2 regions of the Streptomyces sp. NPDC052036 genome follow, and region 1 is predicted to be linked to the other one. Evidence: riboswitches for the same ligand, from Rfam matches in the RefSeq annotation. Region 1 holds a riboswitch; the other holds the start of a gene.
What was found. Region 1 has a riboswitch for guanidine ahead of AB0L95_RS35175 (MBL fold metallo-hydrolase). Riboswitches for the same ligand answer to the same signal wherever they lie in the genome.

Region 1 (5,896 bases):
CGGACACTCCTCCAACTGCCGGTCCCCTTGGGCGCGGTGGCACCCGTGGCCGGCCGCCCCGACCTCTGGATGGCCGCCGCGGACACCGGATTGTGTCTGCTGCGCACCGACGGCACCCTCGACTGGCTGGCCCGGCCCGAGGAGCACGCGACACCGCGTATGCGCATGAACGACGCGGTCGCCGACCCCTCGGGCCGCTTCTGGGCCGGCAGCATGTCCTACGATGCCGACGAGCAGGCCGGCTCCCTCTACCGCGTCGACCACGACGGCACGGTCGTCCGGGTCCTGGACGGCATCACGGTGCCCAACGGGCCCGCCTTCACCGGCGACGGCCGGCTGATGTATCTGGCCGACAGCGCCCGCGGCGTCATCCGGCGCTACCCCGTCGACCCGGTGACGGCCGCGCTCGGCACCCCCGAGACGTTCGCCGCCCTCGACGACGGAAGTCCCGACGGCATGGCGGTCGACGTCGAGGGCGCGCTGTGGGTCGCCGTGTGGGGGACGGCGACCGTGCGCCGCTATCGGCCGGACGGCACGCTCGACCGTACGCTGCACCTGCCGGCGGTCCAGCCGGCCGGAGTGTGCCTCCAGGGCAGCACGCTCCACATCACGTCGGCCCGTGTGGGCCTGGCCGCACCCGGCCCGTACGACGGCGCCATGTTCACGGTGCCGGTCGGCGTACCGGGCCTGCCCACGCCCGCGTTCCGGCCCGATCCGGCCTGGCACCTGCCCGCACCGGCCCCGCAGGAGCCCGTATGACGACCCCCTGGTGTCCGCGTCCCGGACGGGTCGTCTGCGTCGGCGAGACCATGGCGGCCCTGACCCCCGACCCGCCCCGGCCGCTGTCCGACGCCGGGACCCTGCGCCTGTCCGTGGCGGGAGCGGAGTCGAACGTGGCGATGTACCTCGCCGACCACAAGATCCCCGTCAGCTGGCTCTCGGCCCTGGGCGACGATCCCCTAGGACACCACGTCCGCACCACCGTCGCCGGCGCCGGGGTCGATGTCTCCCAGGTCCGCACCGATCCCCACCGTCCCACCGGCCTCCTGGTGAAGGACCCGGGCCCCGGCGGAACACGCGTGCACTACTACAGACGTGGCTCGGCCGCCTCGGCGCTCGGCCCCGGACTGCTGGACCAGGAGACCGTGACCACGGCCGCGCTGCTGCACCTCACCGGTATCACTCCCGCGCTGTCCGCCTCCTGCCGGGGCCTGCTGACACGGGCCCTGGCCGTCCCGGCGGACCAGCGGCCGTACACCGTCAGCTTCGACGTCAACCACCGCGCGGCCCTGTGGCCGGACGGCACAGCCGCGTCCGTGCTGCGTGAGCTGGCCGACCGCGCGGACGTCGTCTTCGTCGGCCTCGACGAGGCCCAGAGCCTGTGGGGCGCCGACGTGACGGTCCCGGGCATACGGGAGTTGCTCCCTCATCCCCGGATCGTCGTCGTCAAGGACGGCGCCCGTGCCGCGACCGCCCTCACCGCCGAGGGGATGTGCACGGTGCCGGCCCTGCGGACGACGGTGGTCGAGCCCGTCGGCGCCGGCGACGCCTTCGCGGCCGGCTTCCTGGCGGGGCTGCTCCGGGGAACGACGACGGTGCGCGCACTGCGGCTCGGACACATCACGGCCGTCAGCGCCCTCCAAGTGACCGGCGACCACGGCCCGTTGCCCGACCCGGCCGAGATCGAACGCCTCCTCGGTCTCTCGGCCGGTGCATGGGAGCGGCTCCATGAACACCGGGCGGACGCGTGAACCTCACCTGGTGCCCGGCATGCCCGCAGCTCAGGTTCACGGGCACAGGATGAAGTCGGGACCGGCGCGTCGAGCGGGCCGGTCACCGACCTCCGCGAGCGCCGCGCGGATCTCCCGCAGATGGCGTGTGGTCATCTCGAGTGCGGGCTCGTCGGGCTGGTAGGTGGTACGGATCGGGTAGTCCACGCCCGGCTCGCGGGTCATCTCGATGTGGCAGCCGAGCACATGGGTGACCGGTCGACGCTCGGAGAACTCGATCAGACGGTCGATGGTCCGGGTGAAGGCGGCCCAGTCCTGGATGTAGAGCCTGCCGGGGTAGACCGTGTCACCTGTGAGCAGGAACCCGGTCGATGGGTCGTAGAAGGTCACCGCCGCTTCGTGATGACCCGGGGTGGCCAGACACTCCAGCACCCGGCCGCCCAGATCGATCCGCGCGACGGCGTCGGGGTCCTCGGCGAACCCGAAGTACTCCCAGGCGGTTGACCGGTCCGCACCCACCACCTTGGTGGCGGGACGGCCGGCGAACTGGGCGTCCCCCGCGACGTGGTCGCCGTGCGGGTGGGTGTGCAGGACCAGCAGGCCGTACCCGTCCCGGGGGTGCCGGGCCAGCCACTGTGCGACGAGTTCGTCGACGGTCCGGCGCAACGGGAAGTACTCCGCGCAGGCGGTGGCACCGGTGTCGATCAGCACCGCCTGGTCATTGCCGAACAGCAGAAACAGAAAAGGCGCCTCATAGTTGATCGCCATGTTCTGCCGCAGGACGAACGTGTGCTCGTCGTAGCCATGGACCTGGATGTCCGGGTCCGAATTGTGCTTGGCCGACGGCGAACCATGGATCCACCGCACGTCGAGCGCACGCGGTTCGGGGACCCCGCCGGCGAAGTCGATCCACGACATGCCCGTATCCAAGACGACTCCTTCGGTGCGTCGTCTTGGCGGACCGGGTACGGCGCACATCTCGTCCGGGGCAGGCACGGGTACGAGCCGCCGTGGCGAAGCTACCACGAGCCCGGCCGACTGATCATGGCAACGACAGGCGGGCGAGACCGGAGCGGCGGCGGTCACCGCAGACGTTGCTTGTCAGCCCTTAATCGAACGAACTAGTCTGTTCGATTAAGGGCCCCAGCCGCCTCCGGCCAGGGGAGACGAAATGAAAGGGGCACTGCCATGCGCGCGGCAGTTCTGGAAGAGTTCGGTACGCCGTTGGTCCTGCGCGATCTCGAAGACCCTGCCGCCGGTCCGGGGCAGGTGCTGGTACGGGTCAAGGCCAGCGGAGTGAACCCGCTGGACACCAAGATCCAGGCCGGCAAGGCCGCCCACGCGCGGAGCCGGCTGCCCGCGGTGCTCGGCCTGGACCTCGCCGGAGTGGTGGTCGAGGCAGGTCCGGGAGTCACCGGCTTCGCACCCGGCGACGAGGTCTACGGACTCACCGGCGGCGTGGGCGATCTCCAGGGCTCGCTCGCCGAGTACGCGGCCGTGGACTCCCGGCTGCTCGCCCACAAGCCCGTCTCGCTGACCATACGGGAAGCGGCCGCCCTGCCCCTCGTGGTGATCACGGCCTGGGAAGGGCTGGTCGACCGAGCCGGCGTGCACGCGGGCCAGAAGGTACTGATCCACGGGGGAGCCGGCGGCATCGGGCAGGTCGCCGTCCAGATCGCCCGCGCCCGGGGGGCCGAGGTGTGTGCGACGGGCTCCGCGCGCAGCCTGGAGACCATCCGACGGCTCGGGGCCACGGCGATCGACTACACCACCACCTCGGTCGACGACTACGTCACCGAGCACACCGGCGGCGAGGGCTTCGACATCGTCTTCGACACCGTCGGCGGTGCGACCCTCGACGCCTCCTTCGCCGCGGTCCGCACCTACACCGGCCATGTCGTCAGCGCCCTGGGCTGGGGCGCGCACAGCCTGGCCCCGCTCTCCTTCCGAGGGGCCACCTACTCCGGCGTCTTCACCCTGCTGCCCATGCTGACGGGGCGGTCCCGGGAGCACCACGGTGCGATCCTGCGCGAGGCCGCGGCCCTCGCCGACAGCGGAGCGCTCAAGCCCGTGCTCGACCCACGGCGTTTCACGCTGTCCACCGTGGCCGACGCCCACACGGCCGTGGCGGACGGCACCGCCGCGGGCAAGGTCGTCGTCGACATCGAGGAGTGACCGCGGCGCGAGGAATCGCGGTCGCTGTCGTGCGCCGGGCCGCCGACGACCGGGCTCAGGTGTGGCTGGCGACCGCGCGCCGCGCCGCGGCTTTCGCCTCGTCCACGACCGTGCGGTCCTGCGACAGGCGTCCCGAGGTCAGGGCTCCGTCGACCAGCAGCCCGATGTGCCGGGCGAGCGACTCGGGGGCCTCGGCGCCGGCTTTGGCGCTCACCTCGGTCAGCCACGCCTGACGGCGTTCCGTGTGCCGGAGGGTGATGGCCAGGGCCTCCGAGCCCGCCTCGGCCTCGACCGCCGCGCTGACGAACGGGCATCCGAAGAAACCGTGCCGGTCGAAGGCGGCCGTCAGCGCGTCGAAGAGGCCCACGAGCTGCTCGCGTGCGTCGTCCCCGGCGCGTTCGGCGGCGCTCTGCAACTGGGCCGTCCAGGAGTCGTCGGTCCTGCGCAGATACTCCGCGACGAGTTGTTCCTTGGTGCGGAAGTGCGCGTACAGGGTCGACCTGGCAACGCCGGAGGCCTCGATGACCTGGTCGATACCGACCCCGCGCAACCCGTTCGCATAGAAGAGGTCGGCCGCCGCGGCGAGGATCCTCTCCTCGGACTTGGTCTTCCTGATCTGAGTCACCATTCGAGCCTCCTTAATCGAACATACTAGTCGGTTCGATTTATGAGCGGACGAGATGTTCGCGGCAGCAGGTCGCCGCCGGTGTCAGCGTCACGTCAGCGTCCGCTCCCTCGTCGTCAGCATCGCGTCATGAGCCGACAGCGGACCCGGGTGGGCGGGCATACCGTCAGCGGTGCCCCGGCCCGCATCCGCGCGTCCGGGGCCGTCAAGCGGCTCGACCTGGACCCAGTCGGGTCCTCTCGGAGGCATCCCATGGCAGAACTCCCGTGCGGCGAAGACCCGGAACCCTCTGATCGGTTCCCGGCCGGGCCACTGCTCGTTCCGGTCCGGCCGGGACCGTCGGAGTGTGTGACACGTGTCTTCCGCACACCTCTCGGCGACCGTACGGCCGTCGGCTTCACCTCCGAACACCGGCTGATCGCGACACTCGGGCCCGAGCAGGCGTGGATCAGTCTTGCCGAGCCGGCGCTGCGCGCGCTGACCGCGTCGCTCGGCGTCGCCACCGTCACGGTGGATCCCGCATTCACGGCCCGGGTCTCCCGGCCGCTGACACCCGTCGTCCCCGCGCTCGCCCTGCGCGCCGGCTGAGCGGGCAGCAACCTCCCCGATCCGCCTCCGGGCGCGCGACGGCCCGGCCCCTCGCCCGGAGGCGTTCCACCCATCCCTTCCGTACGACATGTGAGGTCCCTGTGGCGGCCGAGAACATCGTCGGGCTGATCGTCGCGATCGGCCTGCTGGCCTACCTTGTGGTGGCCCTGATCCAGCCGGAGCGCTTCTGATGAGCGCGCCCGCACCCGTGAGAGAGAAAACCGAAGAGACCGTACGACCACCCCTCCCGGGCCCCGCCCGGCGGATCGGCGCCGGGCTGCTCGATCCGAAGCAACTGTGGCGCGCCCTGCCCGCCGCGTTGCGCAAGCTCAACCCGGTGACGCTGGCCCGCAACCCGGTCATGTTCGTCACCGAGATCGGCGCGGCGCTGACCACCGGCATCGCGGTCGTGCACCCGACCCTGTTCGGCTGGCTGATCACTGTCTGGCTGTGGCTCACGGTCGTCTTCGCGGGCCTCGCGGAAGCCGTCGCCGAGAGCCGCGGTCGCGCGCAGGCCGACAGTCTGCGTGGTATGCAGCGTCAGACCGTCGCCCGACGGCTCACCGGTTGGCGCCCGGGGGCCGCGGAGGACGCGTACGCCGAAGAAGCCGTCGGCGCGGGGGAGTTGCGCCGCGATGACGTCGTGGTCGTCGAGGCCGGGCAGCTGGTGCCCGGCGACGGCGACGTCGTCGAGGGCGTGGCCAGCATCGACGAGTCGGCCATCACCGGAGAGTCGGCGCCGGTGATCCGGGAGTCGGGCGGCGACCGCTCGGCCGTG
Region 2 (5,896 bases), on a different contig from region 1:
CAACGTCTACCTGTACGCGGACGGAACCGAGATCGCCCGCGACGGCAAGGTCAACCGCGAGAACGTCGGCCTCGCCCAGATCTCCAAGGACGCCCAGCACGCCGTGCTCGCCGCCGAGGACCGCGACTTCTACACCGAGTCCGCCGTCGACCCCAAGGCGATGGTCCGCGCCGGCTGGAACACCGCCACCGGCAAGGGCAAGCAGTCCGGCTCCACGATCACCCAGCAGTACGTCAAGAACTACTACCTGGGCCAGGAACAGACCGTCACCCGCAAGGTGAAGGAGTTCTTCATCTCGATCAAGCTGGACCGCGAGAAGAGCAAGAACGACATCCTCGAGGGCTACCTCAACACCAGCTTCTTCGGCCGCAACGCCTACGGCATCCAGGCCGCCGCCCGCGCCTACTACGGCGTCGACGCCATGGCCCTCGACCCGGCCAAGGGCGCCTACCTCGCCGCGCTGCTCAACGCGCCCAGCGAGTACGACGTCGTCGCGCACCCGGAGAACAAGGGCGCGGCCGAGGCCCGCTGGAACTACGTCCTCGACGGCATGGTCAAGAAGGGCTGGCTCAGCGACTCCCAGCGCGCCGGCATGAAGTTCCCCATGCCGAAGGAGGCCACCGCCTCCACCGGCCTGTCCGGCCAGCGCGGCTACCTCCTCGACGCGATCAAGGACTATCTCCAGGAGAACAAGCTCGTCGACGCGGACCAGCTCGCCGCCGGCGGCTACCGCATCACCACCACCCTGCAGAAGAGCAAGCAGGACGCCTTCGTCAACGCGGTGAACGACCAGCTGATGTCCAAGCTGGACAAGAAGAACCGCAAGGTCGACACCTACGTCCGCGCGGGCGGCGCCGCCGTCGACCCGCGCACCGGCAAGATCCTCGCCATGTACGGCGGCATCGACTACGTGAAGCAGTACACGAACAACGCCACACGCGGCGACTTCCAGGTGGGCTCCACCTTCAAGCCGTTCGTGTTCACCTCCGCCGTGGAGAACAACTCCCGGACCGAGGACGGCCGCCCCATCTCGCCCAACACGATCTACGACGGCACCAACAAGCGCCCCGTGCAGGGCTGGTCCGGCGGCGGGTACGCCCCCGAGAACGAGGACAGCCACTCCTACGGCGACATCACCGTGCGCGACGCCACCGACAAGTCGGTCAACTCGGTGTACGCGCAGATGGCCGTGGACGTCGGCCCGGCCAAGGTCAAGCAGACCGCGGTCGACCTCGGCATCCCGTCCGGCACCAAGGACCTGAACCCCTACCCGTCCATCGCGCTCGGCACGGCCACCGCCAGCGTCCTGGACATGGCGGAGGCGTACGCGACGCTCGCCAACCACGGCGAGCACGGCACGTACACCCTGGTCGACAAGATCACCAAGGACGGCGAGGACGTGGGCGGACTGCCCGAGCGGAAGACCGGCCAGGCCGTCAGCCGCGAGGCCGCCGACACCACCACCTCGGTCCTGCAGAGCGTCGTCCAGAACGGCACGGCGACCAGCGCCCTGGCCGCGGGCCGCCCGGCCGCCGGCAAGACCGGCACCGCGGAGGAGGACACCGCGGCCTGGTTCGCGGGCTACACCCCCGACCTCGCCACGGTGATCTCCGTGATGGGCCAGGACCCGGTGACCGCCGCCCACAAGCCGCTGTACGGCGCGATGGGCCTGGCCCGCATCAACGGCGGCGGCGCGCCCGCGCAGATCTGGGCGCAGTTCACCAAGGAAGCGCTGCGGGGCAAGCCCGTCAAGGACTTCGACCTCCAGCTCCAGCCCGGCGCCGACCAGACCCTGGAGCCCTCCACGAGCCCCTCGGACCAGCCGACCGGCACCACCGGCGCCCAGGACAACGGCGGCACGACCGGCGACCAGAGCACCCGGGGGCAGGACCAGGGCCAGACCCAGGGCCAGGACGACGGCGGCACCACCGGCACCGGCGGCCCGACCGACCCCGGCGGCACCACCGGGGCCGGCGGAGCCACGGACACCGGCGGCGCCACCGGCACGGGCGGCACCACGGACACCGGCGGCACCACCGGGGCCGGCGGAACGACGGGCACGGGCGGCACCACGGGCGCGGGCGGCACGACCGGCGACGGGGGCACGACCGGCACCGGCGGGACGACCGGCGACGGCGGACCGACCGGGCCGGGCGGACCGGCGGGCGGCGTGGGGTTCTGAGCGGGGCGGCCGGGCGGGCACGGACGCGGCCGGTCGCGTGGGGTCAGTGACCCGAGGTCGCCTTCAGCCCCACCACGGCCACCAGCAGCAGCGCCACGAAGAAGATCCGCGCGGCGGTCGCGGGCTCGCCGAGCACGGTCATGCCCAGCACCGCCGCCCCGGCCGCGTCGATGCCCACCCAGACGCCGTACGCCGTACCGATGGGCAGGGACCTCGCGGCGTACGACAGCAGCAGCATGCTGGCGACGATGCCCGCACCGGTGCCCAGGCTCGGCCAGAGGCGGGTGAACCCGTCGGTGTACTTCATGCCGACCGACCAGCCGACCTCCAGCAGGCCGGCGAGGACGAGCAGGACCCACGCCATGGGGGCACCTCCGTGTTCCGATGATCAACAGGGGGTGCGTCGTCTTTGCGATCCCGGTACGGCGCGTCTCGTCGGGTCCCTCGCGGGTCCGTCCAACGTAGCAAAGGACAGGCAAAAGGGGCTGGTGACGACGGTCACCAGCCCCTTTCCACCCCGATCGCTCGAGCTTGGGAGCCTGCGGGCCTACAGGTAGAGCCCCGTGGAGTCCTCCGACCCCTCGAAGCGGTCCGCCGCCACGGCGTGCAGATCGCGTTCCCGCATCAGCACGTACGCGGTGCCGCGCACCTCGACCTCGGCCCGGTCCTCCGGGTCGTACAGGACCCGGTCGCCCGGCTCCACGGTCCGCACGTTCTGCCCGACCGCGACGACCTCGGCCCAGGCGAGGCGCCGGCCGACGGCCGCCGTCGCGGGGATCAGGATGCCGCCGCCCGAGCGGCGCTCGCCCTCGGCGGTGTCCTGCCGCACCAGCACGCGGTCGTGCAGCATCCGGATGGGCAACTTGTCGTGGTGGGTCTTCTCGCTCACGCCCCGAACCTACCTGTCTCCGACGACCTCGTGCGCGGCCGGGTCAGCGCTTGCGCCGCCGGGAACCGAGGGCCAGCAGGCCCACGACCCCGACCACGACCAGCGCCACGGGCACGATGCGCTCCAGGCGCGGCGCCCCCTCCTCCGTGACCAGCTGGCCCTTCACCTCGCCGACGACCCGGTTCGCACGGACGTACGCACGGCCGAGCGTGTTGTCGACATGGGAGACGACCTTGGCCTTGGCGTCCCCGACGATCGTCTTCGGGTGCACCCGGACGCCGATCTCGTCGAGCGTCTCGGCCAGCGTTTCGCGGCGGCGCTTGATGTCCGCCTCGATCTCCGCCGGAGTTCTGGTGTCCGGTGTGCTCGACGTGTCCGCCACCGCGTTTCCTCCGTGGTCGTTTGCGACGTGTTCCGTGCAATTCCTGCGTCTGTGGTCGACAGTCTGTCAGTTCCTCGCCGAACGCACCCATCGGCACCCCTCTGGAGCCTCCGGACGCGGATTAGGCTCGTCGGGTAACCGCCCCCTGTCTGTGAGGTAACGACGATGAGCGAGCGACTGCAGCCCGGCGACACCGCCCCCGCCTTCACCCTGCCGGACGCCGACGGCACCGAGGTCTCCCTGGCCGGCCACAAGGGCCGCAAGGTCATCGTGTACTTCTACCCCGCCGCGCTCACCCCAGGCTGCACCAAGCAGGCGTGCGACTTCACGGACAACCTGGAGCTGCTGGCGGGCGCCGGATACGACGTCATCGGCATCTCGCCCGACAAGCCGGAGAAGCTCGCGAAGTTCCGCGAGAAGGAGGACCTGAAGGTCACCCTGCTCGCCGACCCGGACAAGAAGGTGCTGGAGGCCTACGGCGCGTTCGGCGAGAAGAAGCTGTACGGCAAGACGGTCGTCGGCGTCATCCGCTCCACGGTGATCGTGGACGAGGCGGGCAAGGTCGAGCGCGCCCTGTACAACGTGAAGGCGACGGGCCACGTAGCGAAGATCATCAAGGACCTGGACATCTAGGCACCGAGGGATCAGAAATCCAGGGCCCCTGAGCGGCCCGTCGGAATCCAGGCCCCCTGAGCGGCCCGTACCGACCTCCCGGTACGGGCCGTTTCGCATACCGGGCGTGACTGTCCGATAAGCGGTTCGTTATTCCGTACGAGGCCGCGAACGGGCGCGGCCGGAAGCGGAGGGGACGTCATGGCCACCGGCCCGTACGACCGAGACACGCCGGCGGCGGCCGTGGCCCGCTCCCACAGCTGGAACGACCTCATGCGCCACCTCGGCCTCAAGCCGAGCGGTGGACAGCGACGCGTTCTGCAGCAACGGATCGCCGCCCGCGGAACGACACCGCCCATTTCAAGCAGGCGCAGCCCCTGGCGCAGATACCCCGACTCGGCGATCGCCGCGGCGGCCGCGACGTCCACGACCTTGCGCGAGGTCGCGCTGGAACTCGGTGCCACACCCGCGACAGGCACCCTCGCGCACATCCGACGCCGCATCGCGGCAGCGGGCATCGACATCAGCCACTTCCCCGGCATCGACCGCCCGCACCTGGGCCTCCCCTTCACCGAGGACGAACTACGGGTCGCGGCCGCGTCCGCCCTGAGTGTGCGCGGGGCGGCCGAGATCCTCGGAGTTCCCGACGACGGCCGATCGCGTGCCGCCTTGGGGCGGATGTTCCGGGAACGGGGCATCGACACATCCCACTTCCGCCGTTCCCGCCCGGCGATCCCCGAGGACGCGCTGCGCACAGCCGTGGCAGAGGCCACGAGCTACGCAGATGTCATGCGCGCACTGGAGCTCGAGGTGAACGACACGAACCACCGGCGGATCCGTCGCAGCGCCGCCCAACTCGGGCTGGACACGAGCCACTTCATCCGGCACCCCTGGGCTGCCGCCCGCACGGTCCGACGCGCGCCCGCGCCGGAGCGGGTGCTGGTGGTCCTCCCCGCCGACTCCACGCGCCCCAACCGCACACGGCTGCACGCGGCCCTCCAGGAGGCGGGCCTTCCCTACCGGTGCACGTCGTGCGGGAACCAAGGGCAGTGGCTGGGGCAGCCCATCACACTCCAGATCGACCACATCAACGGTGACTGGCTGGACAACCGCATCGAGAACCTGCGGTACCTGTGCCCGAACTGCCATGCGCTGACGGCAACATGGTGCCGCCGCAAGGGCGGGCGCACCGCGGGGCGCCCGGACTCCCCCGTACACTGAACGACACGAAGCGGCACAGGAAGATTAAATGTCCGCTTTGGGGCGGTCGTGGCGAAATAGGCGATACGCGCGGGTTTTAGGTGCCCGTGGGAGAAATCCCGTGTGGGTTCGAGTCCCACCGACCGCACAGAGATATCAGGAAGGCCCGGTCCGGATGATCCGACCGGGTCTTCTCTGCGTCGTCGGGCTCAGCCCAGCAGTTCCCGTACCACCGGCACCAGGGCGCGGAACGCCTTGCCGCGGTGGCTGATCGCGTTCTTCTCCGCAGGGGTCAGCTCCGCGCAGGTGCGCGTCTCGCCCTCGGGCTGGAGGATCGGGTCGTAGCCGAAGCCGTTCGTGCCGGACGGGGCGTCCCGCAGGGTGCCCCGCAGCTGCCCCTCGACCACACGCTCGGTGCCGTCCGGCAGGGCCAGGGCGGCGGCGCAGGCGAAGTGGGCGGCCCGGTGGGGGGCGTCGATGTCGCCGAGCTGGGCGAGGAGCAGCTCCAGGTTCGCCTTGTCGTCGCCGTGCCGGCCCGCCCAGCGGGCCGAGAAGATGCCGGGCGCGCCGCCCAGGACGTCCACACAGAGGCCGGAGTCGTCGGCCACGGCCGGCAGGCCCGTCGCCTGGG

Region 2: it holds a riboswitch for guanidine, as region 1 does, so the genes downstream of both, AB0L95_RS24155 (multidrug efflux SMR transporter) here and AB0L95_RS35175 (MBL fold metallo-hydrolase) in region 1, are expected to answer to the same signal.

What each region holds. Positions count from the first base shown of each region.
Region 1 is NZ_JBFAWW010000041.1:9,410-15,305, reverse strand. Features, by position in the region: gene AB0L95_RS35185 (SMP-30/gluconolactonase/LRE family protein) at 1-759, shown strand, start outside; gene AB0L95_RS35180 (sugar kinase) at 756-1,751, shown strand; gene AB0L95_RS35175 (MBL fold metallo-hydrolase) at 1,788-2,660, opposite strand; guanidine-III (ykkC-III) riboswitch at 2,673-2,742, opposite strand; gene AB0L95_RS35170 (zinc-dependent alcohol dehydrogenase family protein) at 2,919-3,905, shown strand; gene AB0L95_RS35165 (TetR/AcrR family transcriptional regulator) at 3,961-4,533, opposite strand; gene AB0L95_RS35160 (SAV_915 family protein) at 4,783-5,118, shown strand; gene kdpF (K(+)-transporting ATPase subunit F) at 5,220-5,309, shown strand; gene kdpB (potassium-transporting ATPase subunit KdpB) at 5,327-5,896, shown strand, end outside.
Region 2 is NZ_JBFAWW010000018.1:44,753-50,648, forward strand. Features, by position in the region: gene AB0L95_RS24150 (transglycosylase domain-containing protein) at 1-2,182, shown strand, start outside; gene AB0L95_RS24155 (multidrug efflux SMR transporter) at 2,226-2,546, opposite strand; guanidine-III (ykkC-III) riboswitch at 2,580-2,638, opposite strand; gene AB0L95_RS24160 (co-chaperone GroES) at 2,730-3,071, opposite strand; gene AB0L95_RS24165 (DUF3618 domain-containing protein) at 3,115-3,453, opposite strand; gene bcp (thioredoxin-dependent thiol peroxidase) at 3,619-4,086, shown strand; gene AB0L95_RS24175 (HNH endonuclease) at 4,267-5,286, shown strand; tRNA gene AB0L95_RS24180 (tRNA-Leu) at 5,329-5,413, shown strand; gene rdgB (RdgB/HAM1 family non-canonical purine NTP pyrophosphatase) at 5,475-5,896, opposite strand, start outside.